One region of the Enterocloster bolteae genome, then DNA from elsewhere that is predicted to be linked to it. Evidence: predicted binding sites of a transcription regulator. Region 1 holds the regulator's gene; each other region holds the start of a gene.
What was found. Region 1 encodes HrcA, which represses chaperone genes, less so after heat shock. Its sites were predicted from a motif close to TGTTAGCACTCNNNNNNNNNGAGTGCTAACA; they were not measured.

Region 1 (2,206 bases):
TTGCGGAAATTCTCAAATTCCGCCATCTGACGTTTCACCCGGTCGGTGAGATCTTCTATCTTTTCATCCCTGGGGTCTTTCTTCTTCTTAAAAAATCCCTTTTTTTCTTCCTTTTCAGCGGCAGGCGCCTGCTCTGTATCTTCCTCTGCGCCTTCCGGCACATCTTCTGCCGTCTCTCCGGTCTCAGCGGCAGCCTCTGTATTCCCTGCCTCCCCGGATCCGGCCTCAGAAGTCTGTTCTGTTCCCGCTTCCTGCTCTGTATTCAGGGCCTCGTCTTCCTTTTTTAACGCTTCGTCTTTCATATCTTCACTCACAGCTTATCACCTTTCATCTTTTTTAAATGCTGTATCCAGCTGATTCATCAGATTGCGCAGAGTCCCAAGAACCTTTTCATAATCCATTCGCTTGGGCCCTATAATACCGATGGTTCCCCGAAGGCCTCCTCCCAAATCATAATTGGCAGTGACCACACTGCAGTCCTTCATGGACTGCACCGGGCTCTCATCACCGATATAAACCTGAATGCCTGCTTCTTCCTCTGTACCGGAATTGACTTCCGCCACAAATTCCTGCAGCACTTCTTTATGTTCCAGTGTATCAATGAGCCGGCTGGCCTTGTCGCCGTCCGAAAGCTCAGGGTACTTGAAAATGTTGGTAGCTCCGCTGGTATAAATCTGCAGGTCCTCTTCCCCTGCCTTGATGGCCTCCGCCACCTCGTTAAGTACCAGATCCACCACCTGGCTGTGGATGCCTGCATCGCCCTTTAGCTTGCTGATAACATCCAGATTGATATCCTCTATGGTCAGCCCGTTCAGGCTGCTGTTAAGCAGGATGTTCAGGTTAAGGAGCTCCTCGTCGCTGAGATTATCCTCAATATCAATCATGGTGTTCTTAATGATATTGCCTTCCACCACCACAACCACCAGAAGCTTATGCTTCTCCATCTTGGAAAGCTGGATGAACTTAAGCTTTGTCTTGTGATAACTGGGGCCGCTGATCATGGTCGCATAGTTGGTATTAGCTGCCAGCACCTGAGCCATCTTCTTTAGGACCAGTTCCAGCTTATCAACCTTTTGGACCATCATCTCCTTGAACTCGGTTACCTCGCTCTCCTTATCCAGCATAATCTGGTCCACGTAGAACCGGTACCCTTTGTCGGAAGGAATACGTCCCGCTGAGGTATGGGGCTGAACGATATACCCCATCTCTTCCAGGTCTGACATCTCATTTCGGATGGTGGCAGAGCTGAGCTTAAGGTCTGAATACTTGGAAATGGTCCTGGAGCCCACCGGCTCTCCGGTTTCCAGGTATGTCTTGATGATGGCCTTTAATATAGTCACCTTCCTGTCGTCCAGGAGTGCATCCAATGGCATCTGCTCACCTTCCTTTCTTTTATTATTAGCACTCAACGTTCGGGAGTGCTAACATCTACATTCCATAATATATTCCTTCTGGAGTCATTTGTCAAGAGATAAATCCAAATTCTTTTCATATTATTTAAGGCCTCCCGTTTCCTGCCGGCACATCATGTGCCATTTCCCTCTCAGTATCAACTAAATATTGGAATTCATCCTCCACTTTTTACATAAACACTCCAAATTCAAGGCTTTTTCTCTCCACTTTTTATACTCTTGTAACACTTGCTTAATTATTTTAACTTGACAAGTAACATTTTTGTAATATAATGAAGGTACAACTTTATAAGCCATATAAAACCATAACAATATGATAAGATTGCGAGGTCGTTGTATGCATTACTTTAAGAAAACCCTTCTGGCCGCAGCCATGGCTGCATTCAGCCTCACGGTGGCTTTTCCGGCATTTGCGGACGAGCCTGTGGGAATGGATGTGACCGTAGTGGAGGCCGGTGCATCAGATACGTCTGAGGACTCGTCCCAGGAAATCCAGGAAACTTCCGCTTCCCGGGAATCCAAAGGCCGCAGAGCCGCTGTAATGAATGAAGAAGAATACATAGCCCAGGGACCAGGCGCCCAAAAGGAGGAGAAGGAGGAAGCTCCGGCCCCCAAGGAGACATCACTTGGACGCTTTACCATTACAGGATACTGTGGCTGCGAACAGTGCTCCGGCGGTCATAATCTTACCTTTTCAGGTACGGTTCCCACTCCAAACCACACTATTTCCGCTGATTTAGATTATTTTCCCCTTGGCACCAGGCTGAAAGTTGACGGTACTGTCTACACGGTGG
Region 2 (2,206 bases), 2.3 Mb from region 1:
GCCGATACAGTGAAGCTCTCCTCTGGCCAGCATGGGCTTTAGCATATTGCCCGCGTCCATTGACCCCTCTGTCTTTCCTGCCCCCACAATGGTATGCAGCTCATCAATAAACAAAATAATCTGCCCGTCGCTCTTTTTTACCTCTTCCAGCACAGCCTTCAGCCGTTCCTCAAATTCACCCCTGTACTTGGCTCCCGCCACCAGGGCTCCCATGTCCAGGGCAAAGAGCTTCTTATCCTTCAGTCCGTCCGGGACATCCCCCCGCACGATTCTCTGGGCCAGACCTTCCACCACGGCTGTCTTGCCCACGCCGGGCTCACCGATAAGCACCGGGTTGTTCTTCGTCTTACGGGAGAGGATACGGATAACATTACGAATCTCGCTGTCACGGCCGATAACCGGGTCCAGCTTCTGGTCCCTGGCCCGCTCCACCAGGTCATATCCGTATTTGGCTAATGTATCATAGGTGGCCTCAGGATTATCGCTGACCACCCTCTGGTTGCCCCTTACTGTGGACAGTGCCTGAAGAAATGTCTCACGGGTTATATTATATAACTTGAATAACGCCTTGATTTCCTTATTGGGATGCTTTAAAAGAGACAGGAACAAGTGCTCCACGGATACATATTCATCACCCATGGCCTTTGCCTCGTCCTCTCCGCTTATGAGCACCTTATTCAAATCACTGCTGATGTAAAGCTGGCCGCTGCCGCTTACCTTGGGCAGACGCTCCACTGCCTGCTTTGCCTCATTGGAAAACATATCTCCCTGTATTCCCATCTTGGTAATCAGCTTAAGAATCAGGCTGTCCTCCAGGGTCAGCAGGCTGTACAGAAGGTGCTGCTCATCAATCTGCTGGTTTCCGTATTCATATGCCAGCTTCTCACAGTTCTGAACTGCTTCCATTGACTTCTGAGTAAATTTATTAATATTCATTGCCCATTCCCCTTTCTTCTCTGCCGCCTCTGACCAGAATGCCTGTGTGTATCCTCCGGAAGCAGCGGCCTACGGAATTGTGCTTTGTCATCTTTGTTCTAGTCGTACTATAACACATGTTGTTAGCACTGTCAAGGGTCGAGTGCTAATTATTTTAAATAAAAAATGCCGCGGCACAGTCCTTATCTGTCTGTGCCGCGGCCAGCTGCATCTTCTCTACTTCACGCCGGTAGCTGTAATTGTCTTGTTTGTAAGGGTCCCCTCGTAGATAACAGTTGCGGTATCCCCTACCTTCAGTTTGTCAAACATTCCTTCTTTTCCCAGGAAGGTAAACAGGGTATTCTCCGGGTCCGCTGTGTCGATGACCACATAATCCGCCCCAACTTCTGCCACCTTGCCGGAAAGAGTATTGATCTTAGCGTCTTCTGAGTCCATGGCATCCTCGGTCACAATTTTGGTGGCCACCGGTTTGTCGGTCTCGTCTTCCAGGTCCCCGTAGTAGGTCACATCTGCCTGTACTCCGGACTTGATGCCGTCCTTGGATACCTTCTGTGCAATCTTGGTGTTAAAGGTATATGTACCCTCGTCCGTGGTCAGGGTCAGGGTATTGTCGTCTGCTTTCTCTACGGTTCCTGTGACAATGTCATCCTCCTCAGCGGCTGCCTCTTCCGCTGCCTCTGCTGCTGCAGATGTAACGATATCCACTGATTTTGCCTTGGTGGTGTCTGCGGAAAGCTCACCTGCGTAGGCAACCTCTACCTCATCACCTTCTCCAATGGCATCTGCGCCTTCAATCTTAGCCTCAGATACATCAAACTTCACTTCTTTGCCTTCGTCGTCCTTAACGGTAACCACCTTATCAGCTACCTCTCCCACAAAACCATAGAAGTATTCCAGTTCCATATCGTCTTCTGCTTCTGCCGCTTTCTCTGTCTCAGTCTGGGATGCTGTAGTAGTTGGGGCCGCTGTAGTTTCTTTATTGCCGGAAGAACAAGCTGTCATCCCCAATGCAAGTGCCAGGACTGCAACTGCCAAATAGTGTCTCTTCATAATAATCTCCTCTTTTCTAAATCATGATATGTCATATACTATGCCAGGACGGGCAGCATATTCCCCCTGCCTTTGTCCACGTTACATATTACTACGAAAAACACTATTTTACTATGTCTTTTTCTTTAATTTTTCATAAAAGTTTAAATACTCCCCAGTTTTCTGATGGACTCTGATACCAGTTTTTTGAAGAGAGGGGCCATTTTATCCGACGCCTCCT
Region 3 (2,206 bases), 410 kb from region 1:
ACTGGAAATCATTCCCTCCTTTTTCCTGGCCCATGTATACCACTGGGGGGACATCCACGTCCGCAATTTTGGTCAGGAGCGGGCGGGACGCATCAGCCCGGCTGCATCGGCCCTGAAGGAGGGCATCTGTTTCACCCTGCACCAGGACAGCCCGGTTATTATGCCGGACATGATGGAGACTCTGTGGTGCGCCGTAAACCGGCGTTCCAGGGAGGGTAAGGTGCTGGGACCGGAGGAGCGCATTCCGGTGCGGGATGCGCTTAAGGCAGTGACGGTCAACGGGGCATACCAGTATTTTGAAGAAAATGAGAAGGGAACCGTCACGCCCGGGAAAAAGGCGGATTTTGTGGTGCTGGAACAGAATCCTCTGGAAACAGGGGCAGATGAGATACGAAATATCAGGGTGCTGGCAACCATCAAGGAGGACCGGCTTTTGTGGAAAGCATAGGATGAAAGAAAGAATATAAAAGAACTAAAAAGGACACAGCCGGGATGGGGGATTCACGGCTGTGTCCGTTATTAGGGATAATATATATAAAAGGAGTTGGGCATTCAATGATGATTACAGAATATCAATATACTTGGGTGTTTCCTCCACCTTGGGCGCATCCTTTGGCACCTGAAGCCTCAGTATGCCGTTTTCAAAACCAGCCTTGATATCTTCCTGGCGAATCTGCTCGCCTACAAAGAAGGTTCTCTTACATGAACTGGTATAGCGCTCCTTGTGAATCAGGGTGCCCTTGTCATCCTTGCCCTCGCTGGACTTGGTTATATCAGCGCTGACAGTCAGATATCCGTCCTTAAGCTCTGCCCTGATATCCTCTTTCTTGAATCCGGGAAGTTCAATCTCTAAAATATAGTTTCCATCCTTCTCCATGATGTCGGTACGCATCACCGGAAGCTTCTTGGCCTCCTCACCCTTTTCGGAGGCGCTGGTAAAGAATGGGTCATTGAAAAAGTCATCAAATAAATTAAGTCCGTAGTTTCTTCTTGGTATTAACATCATCGTTATATCCTCCTCGCTCATAGAACTGTTTGGTTTCATTTGCTTTATGCTTGTATTATAGCACGATTGTTAGCACTGTCAAGAGGTGAGTGCTAATAAAATTATAAAAAAAGTATGAAGTATATTAAGAGAGCATTTGCAGCCTGTACGCAGCATATCCTGCGGCCTTCAGAGAAAAAACATAGAACCGTAAGCAGGGATTAAAGTAAAACGTGGAAGGATATGGTAAAGTAATCATAAGGTTTCCGCATATCTGCGGCAGGGAGGGGAATATGATGAAACATTTGATGCAAATGATAACGAAAAGGAAAAGGAAGTATCTGGGAGCTGGGCTGCTTCTGACAGCCATATTTTTATCTGCGCTCACATCCGGGTGTGCTTTAAATGGCCTTCATAAGGGCACCCAGGATCTTACCCGGAATATACCCAAGGAAGAAGTGGAGACAGTGGATATGATGGAGCCATCCTATGAATCTGTAAATCCACGGAAGGAACTTACAGAATTTTCTCTGGAACTTCTGAGTGAAAACCTGTCCCATGGCAATTGCCTGATTTCGCCTCTTTCCATTGTCTCCGCCCTGGGAATGACTGCAAATGGAGCGGAGGGCAACACGCGGGCGCAGATGGAACAGATGATGCATACGGATACGGCTGTCCTGAATGATTATCTGAAGGCATACACAGATTATATGCCCAACAGCGAGGCCTGCCAGGTCAACATAGCGAATTCCATATGGTTCAGGGACAGGGACAGCCTGGCTATAAATGAGGATTTTCTTAAAACCAGCCGGAATTATTACGATGCATCTATATTTGAGGCTCCCTTTGACGCGGGCACAAGGGATGACATCAACAGCTGGGTAAAGAAGGAAACCAACGGCATGATTCAGAAACTGCTGGAAGAGGCGCCGCCCCGGGACGCGGTTATGTATTTGGTCAATGCGCTGTCCTTTGACGGGGAATGGCGGGATATCTATAAAAAGAACCAGATACATAAAGGAACATTTAACGCGGAAAACGGGGAACACCAGTCCGCGGAGTTCATGTATTCCACAGAAGCAGTCTATCTTGAAAATACATTGGGGAGGGGATTCCTAAAACCATATGGGGACGGCGCCTATGCATTTGCCGCGGTCCTGCCTGATGAGGGTATGACGATGAAGGAGTTTCTGGAGAGGTTAAAGGAAAATGGGATTACAG
Region 4 (2,206 bases), 2.2 Mb from region 1:
AGTTTTTCTGTTTTATACTGTTTTGGTTCATTTACATGGTCCTAAACCGCTGTGTTATTCCAGTGTATCTTCCTCAATGATAGCGGTAGAGCGGCCTGCTTCCGATTTCTCAGGCTCCTCGCTGCTGTCGTCGTAATCATCTTCCGTAAGATCTCCTGAATCATAGGAGGAGCTGCCGTCCATGCGGCGGTAATCATAGAGGTCGTCCTCGTCCACATAGTCGTCGTCCAGAAAGCCCTCATCTTCAAACAAATCAGAATCATCATCCTTATCCCTGGAGTGCTCATCCATGAAATCCGCTTTCTTTGTCTTCACGGTCTGCAGAGCAATCTGAGCCGTGTCCACGGCAGCGGAAACCGCCTCATGGGCCGTGTCCGACAGCAGGCTTCCGGCATCCTTAAGGACATTCTTCGTTGCCTGGGCCATATCTTTGGCAGCCACCTTGAATTCGTCCTTGCTGGAGGAAAGAGAGATGTAATTGCGGTCCAGGCTGCGTGTATCAATGGTGCGATCTGTCCCGTCCTCGTCGCCATCCTCGAATTCCCGGAAATCCTTTTCCAGCTCCCTGTGGTATGTCTTATACTGAAGTACGTAGGAAACGCCGGCAGCTACAGCACCGGTTACTGCTGCAAATGCCACGAATTTACCCCAACCTTTCTTTGCCATGCCAAAAACCCCTTTCTTGTAATGGTGATGCATAAAAGCTCCCCTATGGGTCATATTATGCCTTATTGTTATTATTGTAATACGAATGGAAAAAAAAAGAAACAGCAAATTGTAAAAAAACAATAAAATTAAAAGAAATTAGCACTCAACTCTTGACAGTGCTAATAACTGGTGATATAACATATCATGTGAGCAAAAGAAAGTAGTAAGGAAAAAAATCAAGAAAGAAAAATCAGAATATCGAGCAAGGAGGAATTCAATTATGAAGTTAGTACCATTGTTTGACAAGGTAGTGTTAAAGCAGTTAGTTGCAGAAGAGACAACGAAGTCCGGCATTGTCCTTCCGGGGGCAGCCAAAGAGAAGCCGCAGCAGGCAGAGGTCATTGCAGTGGGACCAGGCGGAGTTATTGACGGCAAGGAAGTAACCATGCAGGTTAAGGCCGGCGACAAGGTAATCTACTCCAAGTACTCAGGAACAGAAGTAGAGATTGAGGATGAGAAGTACGTTATCGTAAAGCAGAACGATATCCTGGCAGTTGTTGAATAATAAATAAAACAGTAGAACATAGAATATTGGAGGTTGATGAAAGATGGCAAAGCAGATTAAATATGGCGTAGAAGCCCGCAAGGCACTGGAAGCAGGCGTTAACCAGTTAGCAGATACTGTACGTGTGACCCTTGGACCGAAGGGACGCAACGTTGTCCTGGATAAGTCCTTCGGCGCTCCGTTAATTACAAACGACGGTGTTACCATTGCAAAGGAAATCGAGCTGCAGGATCCATATGAGAACATGGGCGCACAGCTGATCAAGGAAGTTGCTTCCAAGACCAACGATGTGGCCGGAGACGGTACCACCACAGCAACTGTTCTGGCTCAGGCCATGGTAAACGAAGGCATGAAGAATCTGGCAGCAGGCGCAAACCCAATCGTTCTGAGAAAAGGTATGAAGAAGGCTACAGATGCAGCTGTGGAAGCTATCAAGAAGATGAGCAAGCCGATCAACGGCAAAGAGCAGATTGCAAGGGTAGCTGCCATCTCTGCTTCCGATGATGAAGTGGGAACCATGGTAGCAGACGCTATGGAGAAGGTTTCCAAGGACGGCGTCATCACCATTGAAGAATCCAAGACAATGAAGACAGAGCTTGACCTGGTTGAAGGTATGCAGTTTGACAGAGGTTACCTGTCCGCTTATATGTGCACAGATATGGATAAGATGGAAGCTAACTTAGACGATCCATACGTGCTGATCACCGATAAGAAGATCTCCAACATCCAGGATCTGCTTCCTCTGCTGGAGCAGGTTGTTAAGATGGGCGCAAGACTTCTCATCATCGCTGAGGATGTGGAAGGCGAAGCACTGACCACCCTGATTGTAAACAAGCTGAGAGGCACATTCAACGTAGTGGCTGTGAAGGCTCCCGGCTACGGCGACAGAAGGAAAGAGATGCTGCAGGATATCGCTATCCTGACAGGCGGCACTGTTATCTCTGAGGAGCTGGGCCTGGATCTGAAGGATGCAACCATGGAGCAGTTAGGACG

Region 2: clpB (ATP-dependent chaperone ClpB) is a predicted target of HrcA. The motif match lies at 1,057-1,087, and genes of this name have one in related genera.
Region 3: CGC65_RS19485 (Hsp20/alpha crystallin family protein) is a predicted target of HrcA. The motif match lies at 1,074-1,104, and genes of this name have one in related genera.
Region 4: CGC65_RS07225 (co-chaperone GroES) is a predicted target of HrcA. The motif match lies at 803-833, and genes of this name have one in related genera.

Annotation. Positions count from the first base shown of each region.
Region 1 is NZ_CP022464.2:3,789,139-3,791,344, forward strand. It holds gene grpE (nucleotide exchange factor GrpE) at 1-302, opposite strand, end outside; gene hrcA (heat-inducible transcriptional repressor HrcA) at 321-1,373, opposite strand; gene CGC65_RS17750 (3D domain-containing protein) at 1,750-2,206, shown strand, end outside.
Region 2 is NZ_CP022464.2:6,135,694-6,137,899, forward strand. It holds gene clpB (ATP-dependent chaperone ClpB) at 1-936, opposite strand, end outside; gene CGC65_RS28515 (hypothetical protein) at 1,153-1,986, opposite strand; gene CGC65_RS28520 (purine-nucleoside phosphorylase) at 2,130-2,206, opposite strand, start outside.
Region 3 is NZ_CP022464.2:4,194,249-4,196,454, reverse strand. It holds gene CGC65_RS19490 (amidohydrolase) at 1-448, shown strand, start outside; gene CGC65_RS19485 (Hsp20/alpha crystallin family protein) at 563-1,006, opposite strand; gene CGC65_RS19480 (serpin family protein) at 1,279-2,206, shown strand, end outside.
Region 4 is NZ_CP022464.2:1,539,519-1,541,724, forward strand. It holds gene CGC65_RS07220 (hypothetical protein) at 55-699, opposite strand; gene CGC65_RS07225 (co-chaperone GroES) at 929-1,213, shown strand; gene groL (chaperonin GroEL) at 1,257-2,206, shown strand, end outside.